Regions from separate parts of the Pseudomonas sp. P8_241 genome, predicted to be linked through region 3. Evidence: predicted binding sites of a transcription regulator. Region 3 holds the regulator's gene; each other region holds the start of a gene.

Evidence for each region. Region 3 encodes sigma-54, which starts transcription at its own class of promoters, with help from an activator protein. Its sites were predicted from a motif close to ANTGGCATNNANNTTGCTNT; they were not measured.
Region 1: the regulator sigma-54 is predicted to act here: its motif matches at 3,790-3,809, upstream of glnK (P-II family nitrogen regulator).
Region 2: the regulator sigma-54 is predicted to act here: its motif matches at 3,518-3,537, upstream of QMK58_RS21440 (CmpA/NrtA family ABC transporter substrate-binding protein).
Region 4: the regulator sigma-54 is predicted to act here: its motif matches at 4,436-4,455, upstream of QMK58_RS25520 (pilin).

The regions. Positions count from the first base shown of each region.
Region 1 is NZ_CP125377.1:6,382,087-6,389,480, forward strand. Features, by position in the region: gene QMK58_RS28780 (HAD-IA family hydrolase) at 1-646, shown strand, start outside; gene sutA (transcriptional regulator SutA) at 818-1,144, opposite strand; gene QMK58_RS28790 (secondary thiamine-phosphate synthase enzyme YjbQ) at 1,246-1,671, opposite strand; gene QMK58_RS28795 (ammonium transporter) at 1,883-3,220, opposite strand; gene glnK (P-II family nitrogen regulator) at 3,256-3,594, opposite strand; gene QMK58_RS28805 (accessory factor UbiK family protein) at 4,003-4,263, shown strand; gene QMK58_RS28810 (YifB family Mg chelatase-like AAA ATPase) at 4,547-6,040, shown strand; gene QMK58_RS28815 (LysR substrate-binding domain-containing protein) at 6,064-6,984, opposite strand; gene QMK58_RS28820 (NorM family multidrug efflux MATE transporter) at 7,143-7,394, shown strand, end outside.
Region 2 is NZ_CP125377.1:4,789,861-4,797,254, reverse strand. Features, by position in the region: gene QMK58_RS21455 (bifunctional protein-serine/threonine kinase/phosphatase) at 1-115, opposite strand, end outside; gene QMK58_RS21450 (nitrate/nitrite transporter) at 123-1,334, opposite strand; gene QMK58_RS21445 (ANTAR domain-containing response regulator) at 1,599-2,174, opposite strand; gene QMK58_RS21440 (CmpA/NrtA family ABC transporter substrate-binding protein) at 2,190-3,401, opposite strand; gene QMK58_RS21435 (quinone-dependent dihydroorotate dehydrogenase) at 3,629-4,648, shown strand; gene rmf (ribosome modulation factor) at 4,865-5,080, opposite strand; gene rlmKL (bifunctional 23S rRNA (guanine(2069)-N(7))-methyltransferase RlmK/23S rRNA (guanine(2445)-N(2))-methyltransferase RlmL) at 5,610-7,394, shown strand, end outside.
Region 3 is NZ_CP125377.1:1,065,256-1,072,649, reverse strand. Features, by position in the region: gene lptC (LPS export ABC transporter periplasmic protein LptC) at 1-67, shown strand, start outside; gene lptA (lipopolysaccharide transport periplasmic protein LptA) at 54-602, shown strand; gene lptB (LPS export ABC transporter ATP-binding protein) at 602-1,327, shown strand; gene QMK58_RS04700 (RNA polymerase factor sigma-54) at 1,515-3,008, shown strand; gene hpf (ribosome hibernation-promoting factor, HPF/YfiA family) at 3,083-3,391, shown strand; gene ptsN (PTS IIA-like nitrogen regulatory protein PtsN) at 3,404-3,868, shown strand; gene rapZ (RNase adapter RapZ) at 3,871-4,728, shown strand; gene QMK58_RS04680 (HPr family phosphocarrier protein) at 4,745-5,020, shown strand; gene QMK58_RS04675 (ZIP family metal transporter) at 5,070-5,963, opposite strand; gene QMK58_RS04670 (superoxide dismutase) at 5,992-6,603, opposite strand; gene QMK58_RS04665 (hypothetical protein) at 6,605-7,033, opposite strand; gene QMK58_RS04660 (class II fumarate hydratase) at 7,062-7,394, opposite strand, start outside.
Region 4 is NZ_CP125377.1:5,694,551-5,701,944, forward strand. Features, by position in the region: gene QMK58_RS25510 (DUF748 domain-containing protein) at 1-2,930, shown strand, start outside; gene QMK58_RS25515 (BON domain-containing protein) at 3,209-3,565, opposite strand; gene QMK58_RS25520 (pilin) at 3,967-4,389, opposite strand; gene QMK58_RS25525 (type II secretion system F family protein) at 4,630-5,847, shown strand; gene QMK58_RS25530 (prepilin peptidase) at 5,849-6,721, shown strand; gene coaE (dephospho-CoA kinase) at 6,718-7,341, shown strand; gene yacG (DNA gyrase inhibitor YacG) at 7,338-7,394, shown strand, end outside.

The DNA of each region.
Region 1 (7,394 bases), 1.1 Mb from region 3:
CGAAGCCGTTTTGCGGGAATGGCTGACCGAGCACGCACCCAATCTGGGGGCTGTGCCGGTAGAGCATCTGTGGTCGATCCGCGAACGGGTGCTGGCTAACGAACCGAGCCTCAAGCATCGCATCAGTGCGTTGCGTCGTCGGGTCCTGTTCCACGCGCTGGAAGAGGCTGGCTACGAGCATGGCGAAGCGTCGGATCTGGCTGACAAGAGTTTCGAAGTGTTCCTGCACGCCCGGCATCAACTGGACATCTTCCCCGAGGTACAACCGACCCTCGAAGTGCTGGCCAACCATTACGCCCTCGGCGTGGTCACCAATGGCAACGCCGATGTGCGTAGGCTGGGCCTGGCGGATTACTTCAAGTTTGCGTTGTGTGCCGAAGACATAGGCATCGCCAAGCCCGATGCGCGACTGTTCCACGAGGCTTTGCAACGCGGCGGTGCGACGGCCGACACAGCGGTGCACATCGGCGATCATCCGGGCGATGACATTGCCGGTGCGCAACAGGCTGGATTGCGGGCGATCTGGTTCAACCCGGTGGGCAAGGTGTGGGAAGCAGAGCACTTGCCGGATGCAGAAATCCGCAGCCTGACAGAGTTGCCGGCATTGTTGGCGCGGTGGAATACCGGTGCAACATCGAATCTGTAGGAGCCGGCTTGCTGGCGATTGCGTTTCATCATTCAACATCGATATTGACTGACTTGTCACCATCGCCAGCAAGCCGGCTCCTACAGAATTTGCATCAGGCCTGAGGGTTTTGTTTCAGGCACGAAAAAGCCCGCAGCGACGGCGGGCTTTTTCAGCAAGCGGGAAGCAGGCTCAGATAGGCCGGCTGCCGTACTTGTTGTCAGGCTTCTTGGGCGGATCGGCGACCACATTGGCCTCCACTTCCTGCACCTTGCCGCCCTTGGCCAAAAACTCCTCCATGGCCCGCGCGAGAGCATCGCGCTCCTTGTTCTTGGCTTCGACACTCGGCAACTCATCGACCGATACCGCCGCCTTGGCTTTGCCTTTGGCAGCCGGGGCCGGTGTATCGTCACCGCCATCGTCGTCAGCAACGTCTTCCGCCGCTGCTTCCAGACCTTCTTCGGTTTCGTCTTCGTCGCCTACTTCGAGGTCGTCGTTTTCCAGATCATCGTCGCTCATGTTCTACCTCATGACTTGCGAAAAGCAGATTAGTTATAGCCCAGCTTTGCCTTCTGTCGAAGGTTGCCGGAAAAAAATCAACAGCCGCTGGTGACCAGCGGTTACGCCCCGTCACCGTATACGGTGGCGAGGACTTTACGGGCACCGCCATGGTCGCGGTGCTCGCCCAGATAAACGCCTTGCCAGGTCCCTAACGCCAATCGACCTGCCGAAATCGGCAAACTCAGCTGACAACCAAGCACGCTGGCCTTGAAGTGCGCCGGGAGGTCGTCCAGGCCTTCGTCGTTGTGCTCATAGCCGTCCGCTCCTTGTGGGATCAGACGATTGAAAAATCGTTCGAAGTCTCGACGTACCGCCGGATCGGCGTTCTCGTTGATGGTCAACGAAGCCGAGGTATGCTGTAGCCACAAGTGCAACAGACCGACCCGACAAACCTTGAGTTCAGGCAAGCCGGCGAGTAACTCGTCCGTTACCAGATGAAAGCCCCGGGGCCTCGCCCGCAAGGTAATCAGAGTCTGTTGCCACATACAGTTCTCCGCACGTTCGGGGCGCATTCTAGCGCGCTCTGGGAAAAAACAAAGACCCTAATATTCCTTCAATCCTGTAAGCCTTTGGCTGCACAAAAACACCCGACGCAAACAACATCAAACCGGAAGGAAAAATCCTTTCAGCTCTGCCTTCAATGACAAATTCCAGACAAAAAAATGCCCGGCAAGCCGGGCAATTTTTTTCGCGTGCCTACACGTTGTAGCCGCGTTCGTTGTGAAGCGCCAGATCGATGCCGACTGCCTCTTCTTCTTCGGTGATGCGCAGGCCCATGACCGCATCCAGGACCTTGAGGATGACGAAAGTTGCGATCGCGGTGTAGATCACTGTGAAGCCTACGCCTTTGCACTGAATCCATACTTGCGCGGCGATGTCGGTCACAGTGCCGAAGCCACCCATCGATGGTGCAGCAAACACACCGGTCAGGATCGCACCGAGGATACCGCCGATACCATGCACGCCGAAGGCGTCCAGGGAATCGTCGTAGCCGAGTTTGCGTTTAAGGGTAGTGGCGCAGAAGAAGCACACCACGCCCGCAGCCAGGCCGATCACCAGTGCGCCCATCGGGCCGACAGTGCCGGCAGCCGGCGTGACGGCAACCAGACCGGCAACCACACCCGAAGCAATACCCAGCGCGCTAGGTTTACCATGGGTGAGCCACTCGGCGAGCATCCAGCCCAGCGCAGCGGCGGCGGTTGCGATTTGGGTCACCAGCATCGCCATGCCAGCGGTGCCGTTGGCTGCCGCAGCGGAACCGGCGTTGAAGCCGAACCAGCCGATCCACAGCATGGCCGCCCCCATCAGGGTGTAACCAAGGTTGTGCGGCGCCATCGGGGTGCTTGGGAAACCTTTGCGCTTGCCCAGTACCAGGCAGGCCACCAGACCGGCGATACCGGCGTTGATGTGCACCACGGTGCCGCCAGCAAAGTCCAGCACGCCCCAGTCCCACATCAGGCCGCCGTTACCGGACCAGACCATGTGCGCGATCGGCGCATACACCAGGGTGAACCAGACGCCCATGAAGACCAGCATTGCGGAGAATTTCATCCGCTCGGCGAACGCACCGACGATCAGCGCCGGAGTGATGATCGCGAAGGTCATCTGGAAGGTAATGAACACAGCTTCAGGGAACAGCGCCGCCGGGCCGGTCAGGCTGGCTGGTGTGACACCAGCGAGGAACGCCTTGCCCATGCCGCCGAAGAACGAGTTGAAGTTGACGACGCCCTGCTCCATGCCGGTGGTGTCGAACGCGATACTGTAGCCATAAATGACCCACAAAACGCTGATCAGACCGGTAATGGCGAAGCACTGCATCATCACGGAAAGAATGTTTTTCGACCGAACCATGCCGCCATAGAACAGCGCGAGGCCGGGAATGGTCATGAACAGCACGAGAGCTGTCGAGGTCAACATCCAGGCGGTATCGCCGGAGTTGAGGACTGGGGCCGCCACTTCGTCTGCCGCCAGAGCAAGGCTGGGCATTACGATGGACAACAGGGCTCCTAGCCCTGCGAATTTACGCAGAGTCATATTGTTTTCTCCTGGGGCGTTGGGTTTGTGGCGGCTTAGATCGCGTCGGTATCGGTTTCGCCGGTGCGGATGCGAATTGCCTGTTCCAGATTGACCACGAAGATCTTGCCGTCACCGATCTTGCCGGTGTTGGCCGCCTTGGTTATCGCCTCGATAACCCGATCCAGATCCTTGTCGTCGATGGCGACATCAATCTTCACCTTAGGCAGGAAATCGACCACGTACTCCGCGCCGCGATACAGCTCGGTGTGACCCTTCTGCCGGCCGAAGCCTTTGACTTCAGTAACGGTAATGCCCTGCACGCCGATCTCGGACAACGATTCGCGCACGTCGTCCAACTTGAACGGCTTGATGATGGCAGTGACTAGCTTCATGAAAACTCTCTCCCGAATAGGTGGACTTGCCCCAGGAAAACAAACCCGTCTCAAGTCTAAGCGCAGTGCCTGGCTTTGTAACGCATCGTCGGCCCTGACCTGCCCGTACGACGCCCCTTACGAAACACTCCCCCGTCTCGCTTGGCGCACTGCATTCGTCACAGCGACTGCATCAGTGCATGGGTCACTAGCGTCTAAGCAGAAACCTTGCCATCTCTACAAAAACGATTGTTTTCAAGCCCTTGCCCGCAGATGACTGCAATTTCACCGCAACACCCGGCGCGATACGCACAACAACAGTGCGCGACCGTCCGTCCGCATGCGCGAAAACCGTGCATCCCTTACCCGCGAAATTCACTATAGACACTGCGTGATACACTGCCCGCCATCGTTACCAGGACATCGCCCATGCTCGCGCCCAAAGACTTCCTCGACGCCCTCACCGGCACCGCCTCCCGCCTTTTCAGCGGCGACACTCCGCTGCCTAAAGCTGAAATCGAAAGTCAGTTCAAAATGTTGCTACAGAGTGGCTTCAGCAAACTGGATCTGGTGAGTCGGGAAGAGTTTGATAGTCAGATGGTTGTGTTGGCGCGCACGCGGGCTCGGCTGGAAAGCCTTGAAGCAAAGGTCGCTGAGCTTGAAGCGAAGCTCAATCCACCGACCGAGTAACATCCGCGACCTTCGCCGGCCACTACGCATCCGCCTCAACGACCGCCAACCTGGCTTGCTCGGGGCGGAGTTCCGACGATCGACTCAAGAACGCCGCGTTGAACCTGTCGACGCACGCTTTCGTTAACGATCATCGCGAGCATCCTCGCTCCGGCAATGGATCACGTTCGAAGAAACATCCTGCGAAAATTCGCCCTCTTTGACGCGTCGCCAAATCCTCACCTCATGTCTACCCTTGAAAAACCCGCAGGAAGCGGCTCCCCGTCATTTCAAGGAACGACCAATGTCCCTCTCCATCGTCCACAGCCGCGCCCAGGTGGGTGTGGAAGCGCCTGCCGTTACTGTAGAGGTCCATCTGGCCAATGGCCTGCCGTCACTGACCATGGTCGGCCTGCCTGAAGCGGCGGTGAAAGAAAGCAAGGACCGGGTACGCAGCGCAATCATCAACTCGGGACTGCAATTTCCGGCGCGGCGAATCACGCTCAATCTCGCTCCGGCAGACTTACCCAAAGACGGTGGACGATTCGATCTGGCGATTGCCTTGGGGATTCTTTCCGCCAGTGTGCAGGTGCCGACATTGACACTCGATGATGTGGAATGTCTTGGAGAATTGGCGTTATCCGGCGCAGTGCGGGCGGTTCGCGGGGTGTTGCCGGCGGCATTGGCGGCCCGCAAGGCCGGGCGGTCGCTGATGGTGCCGCGGGCGAATGCCGAAGAGGCGTGTCTGGCATCGGGATTGAAGGTGATTGCGGTGGATCATCTGCTGGAGGCTGTCGCTCATTTCAATGGGCATACGCCCGTTGAACCCTATGTTTCAGATGGGTTGATACATGCCAGTAAACCCTACCCCGACCTGAGTGAAGTGCAAGGTCAGTTGGCAGCCAAACGTGCATTGCTGATTGCGGCAGCGGGCGCTCACAACCTGTTGTTCAGCGGACCACCTGGAACAGGCAAGACACTGCTGGCGAGTCGCTTGCCCGGCTTGCTGCCTCCGCTGGCCGAGTGTGAAGCGCTGGAAGTCGCGGCGATTCAATCGGTCACCAGTTGCATGCCGCTGAGCCATTGGCCGCAGCGGCCGTTTCGCCAACCCCACCATTCGGCTTCCGGTCCGGCGCTGGTCGGCGGCGGCTCGAAACCGCAACCCGGCGAAATCACGCTCGCGCATCACGGTGTGTTGTTCCTGGATGAGCTGCCGGAGTTTGATCGCAAAGTATTGGAGGTTCTGAGGGAGCCGCTGGAGTCCGGACAAATCGTGATTTCCCGGGCGAAAGATCGCGTACGGTTTCCGGCGCGATTCCAGTTGGTGGCGGCGATGAATCCGTGTCCCTGTGGATATCTTGGCGAGCCCACGGGCCGCTGCTCCTGCACGCCCGACATGGTGCAGCGCTATCGCAACAAACTCTCCGGGCCGTTGCTCGACCGCATCGACCTGCACCTGACGGTCGCCCGGGAAGTCACAGCGTTGAACCCGACTGTGAAGCCAGGTGAGAACAGCGCCTGTGCTGCGGCGCTTGTCGCCGAGGCTCGTGAGCGCCAGCAGAAACGTCAGGGCTGTGCCAATGCGTTTCTGGATTTGCCGGGGCTACGTCGGCATTGCGCGTTATCCACAGCCGATGAAAACTGGCTGGAGTCGGCATGTGAACGGTTGACCCTGTCACTGCGCTCGGCGCACCGATTACTGAAGGTGGCGCGGACGCTGGCGGACCTGGAGCAGGTTGATGTGATCCGTCGAGAGCATCTGGCTGAAGCGCTGCAGTATCGGCCGGCGACCCAGTAAGTGCTGAACCCGGGCAGACCATTTCAGCTCAAGCGCTCGACATCCGGCAATTCCATGGCCCGGACTTCATTTTGCAGAAAATCGCTGAGCCGGCGCATGCGCTCGCCGCCCGGTCGGGTTTTCGGCCACACCAGGTAGTAACATTCGCCACTGGCAACCGCGGTCGGCCACGGCAGACTCAAACGGCCCTGCGCGACATCCTCCGCCACCATCAGCAAATCGCCCATGGACACTCCATAACCCCGAGCCGCAGCGATCATGCCCAACTCCAGCGTATCGAACACCTGCCCACCCTTGAGCGAAACCTGCTCAGCCAGACCCATGCGTTCCAGCCAGTTGCGCCAGTCACGCCGGTCCGGGGTCGGGTGCAACAGTTCAGTGTTGGCCAGACGCGTGACATCCCAAGGCTGATCGTTCAGCAGGTTGGGGGCGCCCACAGGAATCAATTCTTCGGGGAACAGGTAACTCGCCTCCCAGTCCGGCGGAAAATGTCCGTTGCCGAGCAACACCGCACAGTCGAACGGCTCGTCGTTGAAGTCAACGGAATCGATGTCCATCCAGGCGCTGGTCAATTGCACTTCGTTACCGGGCTGCAGATGGCGAAAGCGGCTGAGACGCGCCAGCAACCAGCGCATGGTCAGGGTCGACGGGGCTTTCATGCGCAGGATGTCGTCCTCGGCGCGCAAGGTATTGCAGGCACGCTCAAGGGCAGTGAAACCCTCGCGTATGCCCGGCAACAGCAAACGGGCCGACTCGGTCAGTTGCAGGTTGCGGCCACTGCGGTGAAACAAGCGGCAGGCAAAATGATCTTCCAGCGTACGAATATGCCGGCTGACCGCACTTTGGGTGATCGACAGTTCTTCGGCCGCACGGGTAAACGAACTGTGTCGCGCCGCCGCTTCGAATGCGCGCAGGGCATACAAGGGAGGAAGACGACGTGACATCAGGAATGCTCCTACAGTGGGGTTGGGCAACCCTAGCAGAAACTCTCCAGCATGAGTTTGAATCATGCCATCCATCCTTTTTATCCCTTTGTGCAAACCCCGCAAAGCGCAGAGAATCGACGCTTTCCTGTTCTCTCTGATATTCGAGCGTGATGACCATGCAGCATCCAGCGCGTATTGAACTCTGGGCCATCCTGCGGCTGGCGGGGCCGTTGATTGCCTCGCAGTTGGCGCACATGTTGATGGTCCTCACCGACACCTTGATGATGGCGCGCCTGAGTCCCGAGGCGCTGGCCGGTGGCGGGCTCGGAGCGGCGACCTACTCGTTCGTGTCGATTTTCTGCATCGGCGTGATTGCCGCGGTCGGCACCCTGGTGGCGATCCGTCAGGGTGCCGGCGATATCGTCGGA
Region 2 (7,394 bases), 2.7 Mb from region 3:
GGTAACCTTTGCTGGCCGCCAGCGCCGGGACCGGTGTGACCAGGCGCAGAGCATCCTGATTCTCCTCGCGCGGGCCGATGGCGCTGGCTTCGGCAAAACTCAGTTGCAGGCTCATGAGTGACTCAGACCCGAGCTGCGGTGACGGCTGCCGAACCCCAAGTGGTTCTCCAGCGTCGCTTCACGCCGTGCAGGCCAAACCAGGCGAGGACGCCGAGGCTGGCGAACAACCACAGCGCCATCTGATAGCTGCCGGTACTTTGTTTGATGGCGCCCATGCCTGCCGCCAATGCAAAGCCGCCGATGCCGCCGGCCATGCCGATCAGGCCGGTCATCACGCCGATTTCGCGACGGAAGCGCTGTGGCACCAGTTGGAACACCGCCCCGTTGCCTGCCCCCAAACCGAGCATGGTGCAGACGAAAAGTGCCAGCGCCGCGTAGGAACTTGGCAGGTTGAATCCGACGGCGGCGATGCAGATCGCTGCCACGGTATACATCGCGAGCAAGGTGCGAATGCCACCGAACCGGTCTGCCAGAGCGCCTCCCAACGGACGCATCAGGCTGCCACCGAACACGCAGGCAGCGGTGTAGTAACCAGCGGTGACCGGGCTCAAGCCGTATTGGTCGTTGAAGTAACCGGGCAGGGCGCTGGCAAGGCCGATAAAGCCGCCAAAGGTCACGCTGTAGAAGAACATGAACCACCAGCTATCCCGGTCTCCCAAGGCTTTGAAATAGTCAGCCATCGACTTGGCTTTCGGCCGTTCTGGCGCATTTTTGGCGAGCAAGGCAAACACAATCAGGGTGAGAATCAGCGGGATCACCGCGAAACCGAACACGTTGCTCCAACCGAATGCGGCTGCCAGCACTGGGGCAATCAGCGCGGCGAGCACGGTGCCCGAGTTGCCGGCACCGGCAATGCCCATCGCTTTGCCTTGATGCTGCGGCGGATACCACTGCGATGCCAGTGGCAGGGCCACGGCGAACGACGCGCCCGCCATGCCGAGGAACAGCCCCAGCACCAGGGCTTGCTCGTAGCTGTGGATGCCAAGCTTCCAGGCGCCGAACAGTGCGCAGATGACGATGACCTGGCCAATCAGGCCGGCGGTTTTTGGTGACAGTCGGTCAGCCAGCATGCCCATGCCAAAGCGCAGCACGGCGCCGGCCAGGATCGGCGTGGCTACCACCAGCCCGCGTTGTTGGGTGGTCAGTTGCAAATCGGCGGCGATCTGCACGGCCAAGGGACCTAGCAGGTACCAGACCATGAAACTCAGGTCGAAATAGAGAAAGGCCGCGAACAGGGTCGGGGTATGGCCGGATTTCCAAAAGCTTGAATTCATCGCGCACCTCAACTGATAGGAGTCTCGAACGGGAGCCAAAACAAAAAAACGCCGCCACCTGATTCGCCTAGAGGCAAACGAGGTGAGCGACGTCTTTGTCGTAGATTGGGCAACCGCCGTTGGTTACCTGTGGTGATTACTTAGCCAGATTTGTGCCACATGCCGATTTTTGTGGCACAGGGGGAAAAATTGCAGCCTTCGGCAGCTCCTACAGGGCGTGCGCATACCAATTGCAGGAGCTGCCGAAGCTGCAATCTTTTTGGGTCAACCCAACAACTCACTCATCGCAATAATCTGCTCCGCCACCTGAATCAGCTTCTGCTGACGGCTCATGGCCTGACGGCGCATCAGGGTGTAGGCCTCTTCCTCGTTGCAGTCTTTCATCTTCATCAACAGTCCCTTGGCCAGCTCGATGCGCTTACGCTCGGCCAGTTGCTGGTCGCGGGCATGCAATTGCGCGCGCAGGGCCTGATCGCTCTCAAAACGCGCCATGGCAACGTCTAGAATCGGCTGCAAGCGTTGTGCATGAATGCCTTCGACGATGTAGGCGCTGACGCCGGACTTGATCGCCTGGCGCATCACGCCAGGGTCGTGCTCGTCGGTGAACATTACGATCGGTCGTGGCTGGTCGCGGCTGACCAGCACCACTTGCTCCATCACATCGCGGCTCGGTGACTCGGTATCGATCAGAATCACGTCCGGACGCACTGTTTCGACGCGTTCTGGCAGGTCGATGGTCAGACCGGACTCGTCGATCACTTCGAACCCGGCCTCGATCAAGGCGGCCTTCAGGCGCCCGACTTTCTTCGCGGTGTCATTGATCAGCAGGATTCGCAACATGTTTGCAGTCTCCTGTCAGCGGCTGGCGAGAAGGGGCGAGTGGTCGCTCATGGCGTGCAGTTTGAAGCTGCGGGCATAACCGGCCGGGTCTGAACCATCCCAGACCTTTCCATCGATCAACTGGCTGCTGCGCATTTCCTTGTCCAGGCAATTCACACCGACCGCGCTGGCGGAATCCCGGTACAGGTCCAGTTGCTGAACTTGACGGGCCACCGCGAGGTAGTCCGGATCGTCGCGCAACAAACCCCAGCGGCGGAACTGGGTCATGAACCACATGCCGTCGGACAGGTAGGGCAGATTGACCGTTCCTTTGCCATGGAAACGCAGCGGGTGCGGGTCCTGCCATTGATGACCCAATCCGTCGGCGTAGTCGCCGAGCAAGCGCGGTTCGATACAGTCCACCGGAGTGTCGAGGTACTGCGGTGCGCTTAACAACTGCGCGGTACCACGACGGTTCTCGGCGCTGTCTTCGATAAAGCGGCTGGCCTGCAGAATCGCCATCACCAGTGCGCGGGCGGTGTTGGGGTATTGCTCGACAAACGCGCGGGTACAGCCCAGGACCTTTTCCGGGTGGTCGGGCCAAATGGTCTGTGTCGTCGCCAAGGTAAAGCCAAAACCCTGTTGAACGGCGGCGGCGGACCAGGGTTCGCCGACGCAGAAACCATCAATGCGGCCCGCTTGCAGGTGGGCGACCATTTGCGGCGGTGGCACCACCACGCTATCGACGTCCTGCAATGGATGTATCCCTTGGCTGGCGAGCCAGTAATACAACCACATGGCATGGGTGCCGGTGGGAAACGTCTGGGCGAAGGTGAGTTTTGGGCGAGTTTGGTGCACGTGCTGTTCCAGTGCCTCAGGACCGGTCACGCCCAACGCCTGCAAGCCGTGGGAAAGGTTGATGCTCTGACCGTTCTGGTTCAGGCCCATCAGCACCGCCATGTCGGTCGCTGCGACGCCACCGATGCCCAGGTGCACGGCGTATATCAATCCGTACAGACTGTGGGCGGCATCCAGTTCGCCACTGACCAGTTTGTCCCGCAGGCTCGCCCAGGACGGCTGGCGTTTCAGGTTCAGCGTCAGTCCGTAAGGTTGGGCAAAGCCCTGGGTGGCGGCAACCACGACCGAGGCACAATCGCTGAGGGCCATGAAGCCGAGGTTGATCTCGGTCTTTTCCGGGGCGTCGCTGCCATTGACCCAGGCCAGAGGGTCGGCTGATGGTTCGTTCATCGATTTCGCACCTTCAAAAAAAACGTCGCTCCCCGGCGCTTGTAGTTAAGGCCGGGTAACGACGCCGTTGTCCTTGCCCGCATTCCGCCGTTGGCCTGCGCGCTGATGCGTGAACGGGTGCAAGGCATATGCCATCCCCTGCTGATTTTATTGCGCGCCTCGCTTGCGACCCGCATGCGCGGCTATAATCGCCTTCCATTTCGCCGCCATTCGAGTCAAACCCGCCCATGTACACCCTGGCCCGTCAGCTGTTGTTCAAACTTTCTCCGGAAACCTCCCATGATCTGTCCCTGGACCTGATCGGCGCGGGTGGACGTCTGGGGCTCAACGGTTTGCTATGCAAGGCGCCGGCGAAAGTGCCGGTGAATGTCATGGGTCTGGATTTCCCGAACCCGGTAGGCCTGGCGGCCGGTCTGGACAAGAATGGCGCGGCCATCGATGGCTTTGCGCAGCTGGGTTTCGGTTTCGTCGAAATCGGCACCATCACCCCGCGCCCGCAACCAGGCAACCCTAAGCCGCGCCTGTTCCGCCTGCCCGAAGCCGAGGGGATCATCAATCGCATGGGGTTCAACAATCTCGGCGTCGATCACCTGTTGGCTCGCGTGGCTGCGGCCAAGTACAAGGGCGTGCTGGGCATCAACATCGGCAAGAATTTCGATACACCGGTCGAGCGTGCGGTCGATGACTACCTGAACTGCCTGGACAAGGTTTACGCCCACGCCAGCTATGTGACGGTCAACGTCAGTTCGCCGAACACCCCGGGCCTGCGCAGCCTGCAATTCGGCGACTCGCTCAAGCAATTGCTGGCCGATCTGGCCGAGCGTCGGGCGGAGCTGGCGCTGCGTCACGGCAAGCATGTTCCGCTGGCGATCAAGATCGCACCGGACATGACCGACGAAGAAACCGCACAGGTCGCACAAGCGCTGATCGAAACCGGCATGGACGCAGTCATCGCCACCAATACCACCCTGAGCCGCGTGGGTGTCGAAGGCATGGAACACGGTGACGAGGCGGGGGGGTTGTCCGGTGCACCGGTTCGCGACAAGAGCACCCACACGGTGAGAGTGCTGGCGGCGGAGCTGGGCGGTCGCTTGCCGATCATCGCGGCGGGCGGCATCACCGAAGGCAAGCATGCGGCAGAGAAAATCACTGCTGGTGCGAGCCTGGTGCAAATCTATTCGGGCTTCATCTACAAAGGCCCTGCGTTGATTCGTGAGTCTGTCGACGCTATCGCTGCCTTGCGCTGATCCCAGGTAGGCGCTGTCGAAGGCTGCGATCTTTTGACTTTGAAAAAATCAAAAGATCGCAGCCTTCGGCAGCTCCTACAGGGGGATTGAGTTTCTGGCAGATATAAAAAGGGCTCCTTTAAAGGAGCCCTTGGGCCGGAGCCCGCCGTCCGGATGGGACGTGCGTGGTTAATTCAGTACAAATCAGATTGTCGTGTCGGAGTGTGTGCCCTGTAATTAGCCGACGGCGTGAAGTTCGTTGAGTCTGTGGATTCCCGCAGTGCCGGTCATACCGTCCCAGTTGTCGCCGCGTCCTTCTCGCCAGCCGTTAATCCAGGCTTGACGTACCGACGGTAGAGTAAATGGGCAAAGCTCACGGGATTTGCCACCAACGCCATATTGATATCCGCGCAAAAATGCTCTTTCCAACGGATCACGCTTAAGTCTTCTCATAGGGTGTTGCCCTCACTTGTTGACTGTATGTATCGCGTCGACCTCTATCGAGGTCAGGCAGAAAAACTCTGCCGTTGGGGCTCGTTGCCGGCGTGACGAGCCAAGGTGTTGGCGTCATTGCGGCGCCAACCTGTGTTGAGTTCTAACCAATGCGTCACATCGAGGGAATGATCGTTTTGTCATAAGGACGTAACCGTTAATGTGCTATGGCACTAAGTAACACGATGTTTGTGCCATATTTATTGACCAAACCCCGGTATGATCGGCCCTGCGTTGGAAGATCGGGTTAATCCTTTGGTGAGAATGGCTCCCGTTGCCGGGATGCACTATTCGACGAAGGGTCGACTTATGTCATTTTGTTGCATCAACTTTTTTATCTGCCTTTGCATCTAAGCTCATTTGACCCGAGCAGCAGGGGTGGAACGGCACACCTTCGTGCCACGCGGGCGCTCTTCGAGAAAAGCGCCTGATTGAAAACCGGACCGGCAATGCGTTGCCCGGTCACTTCGCTAAAGGTTCTGGAATTCCCATGTCCGATCGTTTCGAACTCTTCCTCACTTGCCCCAAAGGCCTTGAAGGCCTGCTCATCGAGGAAGCCGTCGGGCTTGGCCTTGAGGAGGCGCGTGAGCACACCTCTGCCGTGCGTGGCATGGCCACCATGGAAACCGCGTATCGCCTGTGCCTGTGGTCGCGTCTGGCCAACCGGGTACTGCTGGTGCTCAAGCGTTTCCCGATGAAGGACGCCGAAGACCTCTATCACGGCGTACTGGATATCGAGTGGCAAGACCACATGCTCAATGACGGCACTCTCGCCGTCGAGTTCAGCGGCCACGGCTCCGGTATCGACAACACCCACTTCGGTGCGTTGAAGGTCAAGGACGCTATCGTCGACAAGCTGCGCACTCCGCAGGGTGACCGTCCATCCATCGACAAGCTCAACCCTGACCTGCGCATTCACCTGCGTCTGGATCGCGGCGAAGCCATTCTCTCTCTCGACCTGTCCGGTCACAGCTTGCACCAGCGTGGTTATCGCTTGCAGCAAGGCGCGGCACCGTTGAAGGAAAACCTCGCGGCAGCGATCCTGATCCGTTCCGGCTGGCCCCGTATCGCGGCCGAAGGCGGCGCACTGGCCGACCCGATGTGCGGTGTTGGTACGTTCCTGGTAGAAGCAGCGATGATCGCTGCCGACATCGCGCCGAACCTGCGTCGCGAGCAATGGGGCTTCAGCGCCTGGCTCGGACATGTGCCGGCCCTGTGGAAGAAACTGCATGAAGAAGCTTGCGAGCGCGCTGCTGCCGGTCTGGCCAAGCCCCCGCTGTGGATTCGCGGTTACGAAGCCGATCCGCGCCTGATTCAACCAGGCCGCAACAACGTCGAGCGTGCCGGTCTGAGCGAGTGGATCAAGATCTACCAGGGCGAAGTCGCGACCTTCGAGCCGCGCCCGGACCAGAACCAGAAAGGCCTGGTGATCTGCAACCCTCCCTACGGCGAGCGTCTGGGCGATGAGGCGAGCCTGCTCTACCTCTACCAGAACCTCGGCGAGCGCCTGCGTCAGGCCTGCCTGAACTGGGAGGCGGCGGTGTTCACCGGCGCGCCGGACCTGGGCAAGCGCATGGGCATCCGCAGCCACAAGCAGTATTCGTTCTGGAACGGCGCGTTGCCGTGCAAGCTGTTGCTGATCAAAGTGTTGCCGGATCAGTTCGTCACTGGCGAGCGTCGCACCCCGGAGCAGCGTCAGGCCGAGCGTGAGCAGGCCGCCTACGATGAGGCACCGAGCGAACCGCAAGAGCGCCAGTACAACAAAAACGGCAACCCGATCAAACCGGCTCCAGCCCCGGCTCCGGTGATCGAGCAGCCGCGCCTGAGTGAAGGCGGGCAAATGTTTGCCAACCGCCTGCAAAAAAACCTCAAGGCACTGGGCAAGTGGGTCAAGCGTGAAGGCATCGACTGCTATCGTGTCTACGATGCCGACATGCCGGAATACTCCATGGCCATCGACCTGTATCACGATTGGGTCCACGTCCAGGAGTACGCTGCGCCGAAATCCATCGATCCGGAAAAAGCCTCGGCGCGCATGTTCGATGCCCTGGCGGCGATTCCTCAGGCATTGAACATCGACAAGAGTCGCGTGGTGGTCAAGCGCCGTGAGCGTCAGAGCGGCACCAAGCAATATGAGCGCCAGGCGGCACAGGGCAAGTTCGTCGAGGTCAATGAAGGCGGGATCAAGCTGCTGGTGAACCTCACCGATTACCTCGACACCGGTCTGTTCCTCGATCATCGGCCGATGCGCATGCGTATCCAGAAAGAGGCGGCC
Region 3 (7,394 bases):
AGCGTACCTGAAAGAAAGCAGGATACACCTGCTATCGAACGTAAGAGGACAGTATGAGGCTCGTTAAAACCCTCCCTATTTTGCTCAGTCTGGGCGCAGCACTGGGAAGCGTGAGCGCCTGGGCTCTGCCGGACGATCAACAACAGCCTATTCGCATTCAGGCCGACGACGCCCAACTGGACGACAAGAACGGCATCGCGACCTATACGGGCGATGTGATCATCACCCAGGGCTCGATGAAGGTCACCGGCAACAAAGTGACCATGACCCGCACCCCCAATGGCGACATCGACGTGGTGACCTCGGTTGGCAACCTGGCCTACTTCGAGCAGTTGCAAACAGCGGGCGACACCAAGCCGGTTCAGGGTTACGGCGTGACCATCCAGTACCACGCCTCGCAGAATCGAGTAGTCCTTATCGACCGCGCCAAAGTGATCGACAAGGACAACAACGTCACCCAAGGCGAGAAAATCGTCTACGACACCGAGAAGAAACTCGCCAGCGCCGGTCGCGCAACAGGCAGCAAAGTGACCGAGTCGCGCCCGCGGATCGACATGGTAATCCAGCCGAAGAAGAAAACCGACGAGCAGAAGGCCCAGTAATGGCAACTCTGAAAGCCCAGCATCTGGCCAAGGCCTACAAGAGTCGCCAGGTCGTGCGTGACGTCAGCCTGTCCATCGACAGCGGCCAGATTGTCGGCCTGCTTGGCCCGAATGGCGCCGGCAAGACCACCTGTTTTTACATGATCGTAGGCCTGGTTCAGGCCGATCAGGGCCGCGTCCTGATCGACGACCTGGATGTCAGCCATCAGCCAATGCATGGTCGCGCGAAGGCCGGCATCGGCTATCTGCCGCAGGAAGCGTCGATTTTCCGCAAACTTTCGGTAGCGGACAACATCATGGCTATTCTCGAGACCCGCAAGGAGCTTGATAAGGCCGGTCGTCGCAAGGAACTGGAAAGCCTGCTCCAGGAGTTCCACATCAGTCACATCCGCGACAATCTCGGCATGAGCCTGTCCGGTGGTGAGCGCCGCCGCGTGGAAATCGCCCGGGCACTGGCAACCAACCCGAAATTCATTTTGCTCGACGAGCCATTCGCCGGCGTGGACCCGATTTCAGTGGGTGACATCAAACAGATCATTTACCACCTCAAGGCCAAGGGCATTGGCGTGCTGATCACCGACCACAACGTCCGTGAAACCCTGGACATCTGTGAAACCGCCTATATCGTCAACGACGGACAATTGATTGCCGAAGGTGATGCCGAGACGATCCTTGCCAACGACCTCGTCAAGGAAGTGTACCTGGGGCATGAATTCCGCCTGTAAGGGCAGAGGCATTTCGGTTTTCGCCGGGACGCCGCGCATGCCTGATGAAGCTTTATAGTATTTTATTGTTACAGCGGTCTAGGCAAAGCGCTCTATTTCAGGCATATAACTTGCTTAAGTTTGGCGCTCCGGCGCCCTGTAGTGGATGGCGCATGTGCGCCGGCGAATAAGGTGTTAAGCCCCTGCCATGAAACCATCGCTAGTCTTGAGAATGGGCCAGCAGCTGACGATGACACCGCAGCTGCAACAGGCCATCCGCCTGCTCCAATTGTCGACCCTGGACCTGCAACAGGAAATCCAGGAGGCGCTGGAGTCCAATCCGATGCTCGAACGCCAGGAAGAAGGCGACGACTTCGATAACGCCGACCCGTTGGCCGACAACATCGAACAAAAGCCCAACACCGACATCCAGGAACCCTCCTATCAGGAAAGCGCTCCGACGGTAGATAACCTCGAAGAAGGCGACTGGAACGAGCGCATTCCCAATGAACTCCCCGTCGACACCGCGTGGGAAGACGTTTACCAGACAAGCGCCAGCAGCCTGCCCAGCAACGATGACGATGAATGGGACTTCACCACCCGTACATCTGCCGGGGAAAGCCTGCAGAGCCATTTGCTGTGGCAATTGAACCTGGCACCTATGTCCGACACCGATCGACTGATCGCTGTCACCTTGATCGACTGCATCAACAATCAGGGCTACCTGGACGAAACCCTTGAGGAAATCCTTGAGGCCTTCGATCCGGAACTGGACATTGAGCTGGACGAGATTGAAGCGGTCCTGCACCGCATTCAGCAATTCGAACCGTCCGGCATTGGCGCCCGCAACCTGGGTGAATGCCTGCTATTGCAATTGCGCCAGTTGCCAGCCAAAACACCTTGGCTGGTTGAAGCCAAACGTCTCGTCACCGACTATATCGATTTGCTCGGCAGCCGCGATTACAGCCAGCTGATGCGTCGCATGAAGCTCAAGGAAGATGAACTGCGCCAGGTCATCGAACTGGTCCAGAGTCTCAACCCGCGCCCTGGCTCGCAGATCGAGTCTACCGAAGCCGAGTACGTGGTGCCTGACGTCATCGTGCGCAAGGACAACGAGCGCTGGCTGGTGGAACTGAATCAGGAGTCGGTGCCACGCCTTCGGGTCAATGCCCAGTATGCAGGCTTCGTACGCCGCGCCGACACCAGCGCCGACAACACTTTCATGCGTAATCAGTTGCAGGAGGCCCGCTGGTTCATCAAGAGCCTTCAAAGCCGCAACGAAACCCTGATGAAAGTAGCCACCCAGATCGTCGAGCATCAGCGCGGCTTCCTGGAGTACGGCGATGAAGCCATGAAGCCACTGGTTTTGCATGACATCGCCGAAGCGGTGGGCATGCACGAATCAACGATTTCGCGGGTAACCACCCAGAAGTTCATGCACACCCCTCGCGGCATTTATGAACTGAAATACTTTTTCTCCAGCCACGTCAGTACCTCCGAAGGCGGCGAATGCTCGTCTACGGCGATCCGCGCGATCATCAAAAAACTGGTTGCCGCGGAAAATCAGAAAAAGCCGTTGAGTGACAGCAAGATCGCTGGTTTACTGGAGGCACAAGGCATTCAGGTGGCTCGCCGCACCGTCGCCAAGTACCGCGAATCTCTCGGGATCGCGCCTTCGAGCGAACGCAAGCGGTTGATGTAGAGCCACGCCACAGCGTTCCAGTGGCAGATCATCTGATCTGCCGCTTTATGCACTGGCAACGAAGGAGAAGCTGTATGCAAGTCAACATCAGTGGACACCAACTGGAAGTGACCGAACCTCTTCGCACCTACATCGGCGAAAAACTCGAACGATTGGAGCGACATTTCGACAAGATCACTAATGTGCAGGTCACGATGACCGTCGAAAAACTGAAGCAGAAAATCGAAGCCACGCTGCATATTCCCGGGAATGAAGTGGTCGCCAACGCGGAACATACCGATATGTATGCCGCGATCGACGCACTCACCGACAAGCTGGATAAACAACTCAAAAAACATAAGGAAAAGACCCAGAGCCTCCTCCAGGGCGCAACCGGTCGTTAACACTCCCTACCCATGATCCGACTTGAAAGTATCCTGACCCCCGGCCGTTCCCTGGTGAACGTGCCGGGAGGCAGTAAAAAGAAAGCCCTCGAACAAATTGCCAATCTGATCGCCCGCGAAGTGCCGGCTCTGGAGATGCAAGATGTCTTCGAGGCATTGATTGCCCGTGAAAAACTCGGCTCCACCGGGTTTGGCAATGGCATCGCCATTCCTCATTGTCGCCTGAAGGGCTGCGTGTCACCCATCAGTGCCCTGATGCATCTGGATGCGCCTATCGACTTCGACGCTATCGATGGCGCCCCGGTTGACCTGCTGTTCGTGCTGTTGGTCCCGGAAGCTGCTACCGACGCACACCTGGAGCTGTTACGACAGATCGCCAGCATGCTCGACCGCAAGGAAGTGCGCGAAAAACTGCGCAGCGCAGCGAGCAATGAAGCCTTGTATCAGGTCGTCCTGGACGAGCAAAACGGTCATTAATCATGCGCTTGATAATTGTCAGTGGTCGCTCCGGCTCAGGTAAAAGCACCGCCCTCGCCGTGCTCGAGGACAACGGGTACTACTGCATCGACAACTTGCCCGCCGGGTTGTTGCCGGAGCTCGCCGAGCGCGCGCTTATCCACACCGAACTGACTCAACCGCTGGTTGCCGTGTCCATCGACGCTCGCAACCTGCCCAGTCACCTGACACGCTTTCCAGAACTGCTCGAAGAAGTTCGCAGTCGGCATATCCAGTGCGATGTCCTGTACCTGGATGCCGACGAAGAAACACTGCTCAAGCGTTTTTCCGAAACACGTCGGCGCCACCCTCTGAGCAATGCCAATCGCTCGCTGGCCGAAGCGATCAACGTTGAAAGCGTCCTGCTCGGCCCCATTGCCGACCTCGCCGACCTGAAAATAAACACCACCAATCTGAACCTGTATCAATTGCGCGACTCGATCAAGCTGCGCCTGTTGAACCAGCCGGAACCCGGCACGGCATTTCTGGTGGAGTCCTTTGGGTTCAAGCGTGGCATGCCGGTAGACGCTGACCTGGTGTTCGACGTTCGTTGCCTGCCCAATCCTTATTGGAAACCGGAACTGCGCGAACTGTCCGGACTCGATCAGCCGGTTGCCGATTATCTGGCGGCGCAGCCAGACGTCGAAGAGATGTACCAGGACATTTCCACATACCTGTTAAAGTGGCTCCCTCGCTTTGCCGCCAGCAACCGCGCCTATGTCACCATTGCGATCGGCTGCACCGGCGGGCACCACCGTTCCGTCTACCTGACCGAGCGGCTGGGCAAAACCCTGCACCAAACATTGAAGAACGTCCAGGTCCGCCACCGCGACCTCAGTTAAAGGGATTCACATCGCGATGCCTGCTCTGGAAATCGAAATCATCAACAAGCTGGGCTTGCATGCCCGCGCTTCCGCAAAGTTCGTTGGCGTCGCCGGCCAATTCAAGGATTGCACCATCAGGGTAGGACGCACACCAGAATCCACCATTGATGGCAAAAGCATCATGGCCATGATGATGCTCGCTGCCGGCAAGGGCACCAAAATTCATCTGAGCACGCAAGGCGAGCAAGAACAGGAAGCGCTGGATGCGCTGGTCGCATTGATCAACAACTTCTTCGACGAAGGCGAGTAACTTCAAAAGATCGCAGCCTCTGCAGGTGCTGCCGCAGGCTGCGATCTTATTATGCCAACGCGGTATCCATCACCATCATCAAACAAAAACCGATCAACAACCCAAGACTGGCCAGCTTGTCGTGGCCGTGTCGGCGCGATTCGGGAATGATTTCGTGGGTCACCACCAAGAGCATCGCCCCCGCAGCCAGCGCCAACCCCAATGGCAACAACAACTCGGCCAAACTCACCAACCAGGCGCATAGCAGCGCGAACACGGGCTCAACCAACCCTGAAGCTGCTCCAATCAGGAATGCCTTGAACCGCGGCATCCCTGCCCCGGCCAACACCAGCGCGATAACCAACCCTTCCGGCACATCTTGCAAGGCGATACCCATCGCCAGACTATCGGCATCCGCCATACCGCCACCGGCCGAAACGCCCACAGCCATGCCCTCGGGAATGTTATGGGCAATGATCGCGAACACGAACAGCCAGATCCTTGGTGGAATGATCGGATGTTCGACGGTACCGATGAGCATTTCCGGCGAGGCCCCGGACACTTTGCGATCCACCAGAAACAGGCCAAACGAACCTAGCATGATGCCAACACAGATCAGGCCGCTGGCCGAAAACGGGCTCATACCGAGGTGTTCCGCCGCGGCAATGCCAGGCACGATCAGCGAAAACGCCGTCGCCGCCAGCATGACCCCGGCACCGAATCCCAACAACGTATCACTGAGTGCCTGCGCCATACTGCGGATCACCAGAACCGGCACCGCGCCAAGCGCGGTTCCAAGGGCGCAGATCGCTCCGCCCTGCAGCGCTCGTGACAGTTTCGGCGCAAGGTCCAACCATTCCAACCCGTGCGCAACCAGCAAACTCATGCCCGCCAGCAGAAGCAGCGATCCAAACGCGTAACGAAATAATCGTCCACTTCCGATCGCCAGTGTTTCAGTGCCCATAGTCAGCCTTGAATTGTTTTTTAAGGACTTAAACCATTGCGGCCTGATACCGCGCAGCCACTTCCGGCCAATTGATCACGTTGTAAAACGCACTGATGTATTCCGGGCGACGGTTCTGATATTGCAAGTAATAGGCGTGCTCCCAAACATCCAGACCCAGTATTGGCGTGTTGCCGTTCATCAGCGGACTGTCCTGGTTGCCGCTGCTTTCCACGATCAGGGTCTTTTGTGGGGTCACGCTCAACCACGCCCAGCCGCTGCCGAATCGGGTCAACGCAGCTTTGGTGAAAACGTCTTTGAAATTGTCCAGACCGCCCAGTTGCTCGTCGATAGCCTTGGCCAGCTCACCCTCGGGTTTGCCGCCGCCGGTGGGTGCCATGACTTCCCAAAACAGTGAATGGTTGGCGTGTCCACCGCCCTGGTTGATCACTGCCGCTCGTAGCTTTTCCGGGAGTTGCTGAACCGCCGACACCAGTTTCTCCACCGGCCATTCGGCGAATTCGGTCCCTTCAACAGCGGCGTTGAGGTTGTTGATGTAGGTCTGGTGATGTTTGGTGTAATGAATTTCCATGGTCTGCGCATCGATGTGCGGTTCCAGGGCGTCATAGGCGTACGGCAAGGCGGGCAGAGTAAAAGCCATTTCAGTGGACTCCATGATGATGAGGCGCAGGCGTCGCAGCATCGATATGCAGTAATCGATGGCTGCGCGGGTATTCGCCGTGATCGCTGATAAAATTCAGCAGCTCGACGTAAGTCTTGCTGCTCTGGCGTGACGCAGCTTCGCGCAGTGCCGGTGATAGACGCGGATCCTGCAGGGTCTGCAACAGCCGCTGGTGGATGGCGCAAAGGTATTCGGCGCTTTCCTCCGGCTGGTTCAGGCGCAAATGCAGGTCCGCCAGGTTGTGATGGGAAATCACGCAAGCCGCCACCGCTTCATCGGCATTCGCCCAGCGCTCGAACAACACCTGGGCCAGGGCCAATGCCTGCAGATAGGCCTCACGGGCATCGACCAGTTCACCCAGCATGAAAAAGCGATTGGCTCTTTCGATCGTGCGTTTCCAGTGCTCCATAGGTGTGCCTCCAAAGCGGTAGCGGCGTTTACACGCCGCCAGCGGTGAGTTTTTCCGGGTTGAGCAGTTCTTCCAGCTGGCTGCGTGACAGGTCGGTGTGCTCCAGCGCGACATCAATGACTGGTCGACTCTGCTGATAGGCCTTCTTGGCGATTTCGGCGGCCTTCTGATAACCAATGATCGGATTGAGTGCCGTCACCAGAATCGGGTTGCGCGACAGTGCTTCCTTGATCCGGACTTCGTTGACCTTGAAACTGGCAATGGCCTTGTCACCCAACAAACGGCTTGAGGTGGCCAGCAACTCGATGCTGCTCAACAGGTTCTGGGCAATGATCGGCAACATCACGTTGAGTTCGAAGTT
Region 4 (7,394 bases), 1.8 Mb from region 3:
TTCGCGCCATCGGCGCCTTGTTGACTGCTCTGGCCCTCTACAGCTTGCTGGGCTTTCTGATCTTGCCGGGAATTGCGCTGCGCGTAGCCAATCAGCAACTGGCCAATTACGCCACCATGCCCGCCACGATTCAGCGGATCGAACTCAATCCGTTCAGCCTTGAACTGACGGTCTGGGGCTTGAACATCGGCGAACCTGGCAAGGAACACGTAGGCTTCGAACGCCTATACGCTAACCTGCAGATCGACAGCCTCTGGACCAAGGCACTGCACCTGTCCGATGTTGAACTGGACAAAGCCAAGACAGAAATCCTGTTCGCCAAGGACGGCAAGCTCAATCTGCTCGGCTTGTTCAAGGTGCCCGCCAGTGAGCCGACGCCGACTGACCCGGACGCCAAGCCGTTTCCGTTGCGCATAGAGCGGATCAAATTCGCTGGCGGCGCCGTGCATTTCGAAGATGCCCGCCCCAGCGAGCCCATCGAATTCCTCTACGACACACTCGATTTCGAGCTGAAAAACCTCAGCACCCTGCCCGAAGACAGCGCCGACATGACCTTGGTGGCTATCGGCCCCAACGGCGGACAGATCGACTGGACCGGCAACTTCAGCCTTATCCCGCTCGCCTCCGAAGGTAAGCTGAAAATCACCGATGGCAAGATGAAAGCCTTCTGGCCCTATGTACGCGACGCCGTGCCGCTGGACCTCGAAAGCGGCATTCTCAGCGTCAGCACCGACTACAAACTCAACCTGTCCAAGGAAACCGAACTGCTGTTGAGTAACGTCTCGGCCACCATCGCCCCTTTCGCCATCAAGGCCCCAGACGGGCGTCCGCTGGTGAAGCTTGCGCGTCTGGACGTCAGTGAAACCACTGTGGACCTGGCGAAGCAGCAAGTAGTGGTCGGCAAGATCCGCAGCAACAAGCTGGAAACCTGGGCAGCGCTGGAGTCCGATGGCCAGCTCGACTGGCAGAAACTCTTCGCCAGCCAGCCAGCCAAACCGGTGGCCAAAGCCAAGGCTGACGCCGAACCCGCCACCGCACCTGCCTCCGCCGATTCGCCAAAACCCGAACCCACCGCGCCGAGCAAACCGTGGCAAGTGCTGCTCAAGGATGTGCAACTGCGCGATTACAAGGTGCATCTGGCGGATCGCAAGGCGCAACCTGCCGTGGAGCTGGAGCTGGCACCGCTAAATATCGATCTGGAAGGATACGACAGCCTCAATGGCTCGCCCTTCAAGCTCAGGCTCGATACCGGCGTAGGCAAACAAGGCAAGATCACGGCCGATGGCGAAGTCAACCTGGCACCGGTCAGCGCCAGACTGAATGTCCAGACCAAGGACATCGACCTGCGTGTCGCGCAGTCCTACATCAACCCATTCATTCGCCTGGAACTGCGCAGCGGCATGCTCGGCAGCGATCTGGCGGTCAACCTCAAGAGCACCGAACCGCTGGCTTTGAGCGTCACCGGCCGCGCCCGGATCGATCAGTTGCATACGCTGGACACCCTGAAAACCCGAGACTTCCTCAAATGGCAACAAGTGGTGGCCGAGGGTCTGAATTATCAGCACGGCGATAGCCTTTCGATCGACAGGATCAATCTGCTGCAGCCTTACGCGCGTTTCATGATCAACGATGACCGCACCACCAATATCGATGACCTGCTGATCCCCCAACCGGCCGATTCCGCTACCAAGACGACCACCGCCCAACCTGCCAGCAAAGACAAACCGTTGGGCATCCACATCGGTGGCATTTTCATCAATGATGGTTCGGCCAACTTCGCCGACTTCAGCCTGACACCGAATTTTGCGACCGCGATCCAGCAGCTCAACGGTCAGATTGGCACCATCGACAGCCGCCAGCCGAAACCGGCCAGTGTAGACGTCAAAGGCAAGGTAGATCGCTATGCGCCAGTGACCATCAAGGGCGCGGTCAACCCGTTCGACCCGATGGCCAGCCTCGACATCGCAACCAGCTTCAAACGCGTCGAATTGACCACGCTGACACCTTACTCGGGCAAGTTCGCCGGTTACCGCATCCGCAAGGGCCGACTCAACCTGGACCTTCATTACCGGATCACCAAGGGTCAGCTCAAGGCCGACAACAAAGTGGTGGTCGAGCAACTGCAACTGGGTGAAAAAGTCGACAGCCCGGACGCCGTAAGCCTGCCATTGAAGCTGGCCATTGCCCTGCTCAAGGACGTCGATGGCAAGATTTCCATCGAATTGCCCGTCACCGGCGACCTGAACAATCCACAGTTCAGCGTCATGCCGATTGTCTGGCAAACCCTGCGTAACCTGATCGTCAAAGCGGCGGCAGCGCCATTCAAGTTGATCGGCGGGTTGGTCAGTGGTGGCGGTTCGGAAGACCTGGGCACCGTCTCGTTCGCAGCGGGGTCCAGCGAATTGAGCAAGGATGCCGAAGGCGCGTTGGACAAACTGGCCAAGGCCCTCAAGGAGCGTCCGGCCCTGCGCCTGGAAATCGAAGGCACCGCCGCCAAGAGCAGCGATGGTCCGTTGATTGCCGAGCAACGCCTGGAACGGGAATACCAGTACAACTACTACAAAATGCTCCAGCGTCGTGGCGACAAGGTTCCCGCGCAGGCCTCATTGCTGGAAGTACCGGACAGTGAAAAGGGTCCCCTTCTGGAAGGCATCTTCCGCACTCGCCTTAAGACGCAACCAGCGCCGGAGTGGGAGGACTTGGGCAAGGAAGAACGCACCGCAAAAATGCGTGCCGAAGTGATCAAGTTCTGGAGTTCCAGTGATGTGCTGTTACGTCAACTCGGCCAGGAACGCGCCAGCAGCATCAAGGATTACCTGGTCGACAAGGGCCAGCTGGAAGATGACCGGGTGTACTTTATCGATGCCAACCTGGGCGAGGCGCAAAGTGACGGCCGGGTGATAACACCGTTGCATCTGGATGCGGAGTGAAAGCCCAGTCTTGCAACTGACGATCAATGTAGGAGCGAGCTTGCTCGCGATGGCTGACTGACATTCAACACAAATATTGAATGAAAGACCGCTTTCGCGAGCAAGCTCGCTCCTACAGGAATCATGTTGATTCCCCAAAAAACAGGCCCCGGCACGAATGCGCGGAGCCTGTGGTGGCCAAATCCTTATGGCCGGTCGCATGAACTCTTCAAAGGCGACAGACGTATGACTTTTCCCGTCTGCCGCAACTTCTCCCGGTCCAGGCGAGAAGCCTTGCCTTACTCGGCTTTCAGGCCGTCAGCGGAAACCGCTTTGACGCCTTCGATTTTCTTGGTGATCGCCACTGCGGTATCTTTCTGGGATTTAGTGACCGCTACGGTGGACGACAGGGATACAACACCCTTGTTGGTTTCGACTTTGATGTCGGTGCCTGGAATGCCTTTTTCGGTCATCAGGTCACTTTTGACTTTGGTGGTGATCCAGGTATCGGAAGTGTCCTGTTTCATTTCGGTCACTTCACCGGTAGCCAGCACCATTGGCGATTGGGATGCCTGGCTGGTTTGAGCGAATGCAGCATTGGCCATGGTCAGGGTCAGCGCGGTAGCAGCAGCGGCAGTGATAGCGAACTTCTTCATACGAGTAACTCCTGTTTTTCGGAAAAGTCTGCCGGGTGTCATGTCGGCAGGGTTGTCTGGAGTATTGCGAACGCTGTGCCAACTTTTCGATTAGATAAAAAACTATAAAAATCAATAAGTTATAGAATTTCAATTTTCCCGGAATCATGCAAAATGCATGAGTAGCAAAAACACTGCATGCAAGTTGCAGGTTTGAAGAAAGTTCCTAAGCTCATGAATTTTTTGAGCTTTTTTTAGTAAATGACATGAGTTCTCGACATGCGATTGCTCACACTTGTGCAGGAGCGAGCTCGCTGCGGGCGGCGTTGCGACTATGGACTCGAGAACTCCGCGCTTAGCCAGTAAATACGCGTTATCGTTAACGACCATCGCTAGCTGGCTCGCTCCTACAGGGTACTGCGTCAGGTTGCAGAACCGATGCAACCCTTAGGCACGTAATCCTGCGACACGGTACTCGCGCAGGACCAGCCGGTGGTGCCGTTGCGGGTCAGGGTGATGGTTTTGCCTTGTACCTGACCGGGCGCATTCTGTAGCGTGCAAACAATTTTGCCGTCACCCGACTCGGCAGTGGCTGTCACCGTCAGTGCACAGTTGCTGGTCGAGGTCCCGCCTCCCGGGACCACGTTTTCGGTAGCGGGTGTACCGCCCTGATTGATCACATCCTCGAAAGGCACCTTCATCGCGGAAATTTCGGCCAGTCCGGCCGTGACTTTGGCTCGGGCCTGATACTTGGAATACATCGGCAAAGCAAAGGTGGCCAGGATCCCGATGATTGCCACCACGATCAGTAGCTCGATCAGAGTAAAACCTTTGTGATTGTTCATAGCAAAACTCCGTGCATGAGTGGAAATCTCATGATCTGACCTTGGGGGAGCACAGCTTGTGCCAAGGCTCTGCCCTCGTGTTTTCAAGGGATGCGACCCGTGCGAAGCACTTTCCTACCCTCAGGATCCGCACTATCTGACGCTTTTTGTCACCTGACCGACGCGGGTTGGGCTTCGCCCGTTGACTAGGCTATAAGTCTCGCGAGGCAGTTCGACTAATCGAGTCACCAAGGGCAGAACATGGCGGTCAAGGCAGCAAAAATCAGTGTCTATACGTGGGAAGGTACAGACCGCAAAGGCAGCAAAGTCACCGGCGAGCTCAACGGGGCGAACCCGGCACTGATCAAGGCGCAATTGCGCAAGCAGGGCATCACGCCCGCCAAGGTACGCAAGAAACCACCGTCACTGTTCAGCATCGGCAAACGCATCAAAGCCCACGACATTGCCCTGTTCACCCGGCAAATGGCGACCATGGTGAAGGCCGGCGTGCCGTTATTGCAGTCGTTCGACATCATCGCCGAAGGCTTCGATAACCCGGCCATGCGCAAAATGGTGGATGAGCTGAAACAGGACGTTGCAGCGGGCAACAGCTTCGCCGCGGCCCTGCGCAGGAAACCTCAGTATTTCGATGATCTCTACTGCAACCTGGTCGACGCTGGCGAACAGGCCGGCGCCCTGGATACCTTGCTGGAACGCGTTGCGACCTATAAGGAAAAGAGCGAGCGCCTCAAGGCCAAGATCAAGAAGGCCATGACCTATCCTCTGGTGGTGGTATTGGTCGCGGCCATTGTCACCGGGATTCTCCTGGTCAAAGTGGTGCCGCAGTTCGAATCCGTGTTCAAGGGCTTTGGCGCCGAACTGCCGGCGTTCACGGTGATGGTCATCAGCCTGTCGCAGTTCATGCAGGCTTGGTGGTGGGCGGTGCTGGGCGCACTGCTCGTTGCGATCTTCGGTATGCGCCACGCGCTCAAGGCATCCCGGGTTTTTCGCGAACGAGTGGACGCCTGGCTCCTCAACCTGCCGCTGGTGGGCAGCCTGATGTACAAGTCCGCCGTGGCCCGGTTCGCCCGCACCCTGTCGACGACCTTCGCTGCTGGCGTCCCATTGGTGCAAGCCTTGGGGTCCGTGGCCGGTGCCACCGGTAACGTCGTGTTCAAACGCGCCGTGCTGCGCATCAAGCAAGACATCGCAACCGGCATGCAATTGAATTTTTCCATGCGCACCAGCGGAGTCTTTCCGAGCATGGCGATCCAGATGACCGCCATCGGCGAAGAGTCCGGCACGCTGGACGCTATGCTCGACAAGGTCGCCGGCTTCTATGAGGACGAGGTCGATAACCTGGTCGATAACCTCACCAGTCTGATGGAGCCATTCATCATGGTGGTACTGGGTGTTATCGTCGGCGGACTGGTAGTTGCGATGTACCTGCCCATCTTCCAACTCGGCTCAGCGATCTGACATGCCCTTGAACGAAATTCTGATGCTCCATCCGCTGGCTTTTGTCGTCATCGCCGGGGTGATCGGCCTGTTGGTCGGCAGCTTCCTCAATGTGTTGATCTGGCGCTTGCCTAAAATGCTCGAACGCGACTGGCGCCTGCAAGCCCATGACATTCTCGGGCTCCCCGCCGAAACACCGTTGCGGACCTACAACCTGATGCTGCCGCATTCCGAGTGTCCGCACTGCGGTCACCGGATCCGTGCCTGGGAAAACATTCCTGTGCTCAGTTTTGTATTTCTGCGCGGACGCTGCTCCGCCTGCACGACACCGATCAGCAAGCGCTATCCACTCACCGAACTGGCTTGCGGCCTGTTGTCGGCCTTCATTGCCTGGCACTTTGGTTTTGGTTGGGCGGCCTGCCTGGTGCTGATCCTGACCTGGGGCTTGCTGGCGATGAGCCTGATCGACGCCGGGCATCAGATTTTGCCGGACGTGCTGGTGCTGCCATTGATGTGGCTGGGATTGATCGTCAACAGCTTCGGCCTGTTCGTGCCCTTACAAGAAGCCCTGTGGGGCGCAATCGCTGGCTACACAGCGCTGTGGGTGGTGTTCTGGCTGTTCAAGCTGATCACGGGCAAGGACGGCATGGGTCACGGCGATTTCAAGCTGTTGGCCATGCTGGGCGCTTGGGGAGGCTGGCAAATCCTGCCGTTGACCATCCTGTTGTCGTCACTGGTGGGGGCCATCATCGGGTTGGTCAGCCTGCGTCTGCGCCACGCAAAAACCTCAACTCCGATCCCTTTCGGCCCCTATCTGGCAATTGCCGGCTGGATTGCCTTGCTCTGGGGTGGTCAAATAACCGACTTCTATTGGCAGTTTGTCGGTTTGAAATGAATACCCCTGTGGAAAAACCCTGGATTCTCGGCCTGACCGGCGGTATCGGCAGCGGCAAAAGCGCGGCCGCCCAACACTTCATCGACCTGGGCGTGCACGTGGTCGACGCCGATCACGCTGCCCGCTGGGTCGTGGAGCCGGGTCGTCCGGCACTGGTGCAAATCGCTGAACACTTTGGCCCCGGCGTGCTGCAGGCCGATGGGCAATTGGACCGCGCCGCCTTGCGCAAGCTGATTTTTGAAGTCCCGGATGAGCGCCTTTGGCTGGAGGCCTTGCTGCATCCGCTGATCGGCGAGGAGATTGCCCATCACCTGGCGCTGGCAAAATCACCCTATGCGATCCTGGTTTCGCCCCTTCTCATCGAGTCCGGACAGTACGCCATGACTCAGCGAGTGCTGGTCATCGATGCCCCCGAGCAGCTCCAGATCGAACGCACATTGCGGCGTGACCAGACCAGCGAACAGCAAGTCCAGGCGATCCTCAAGGTGCAGTCCAGCCGCCACGATCGCGTGAGCCATGCCAACGACGTCGTGGTCAATGACCGCGACCTTGCCTGGTTGCACAGCGAGGTCGAACGCCTGCATCACTTTTATCTTTCTTTGCGTGGAGGCCAGTCATGAGCCAACCAACAACCGTCGAATGCCCAACCTGTGGCGCCCCCGTGGAATGGACC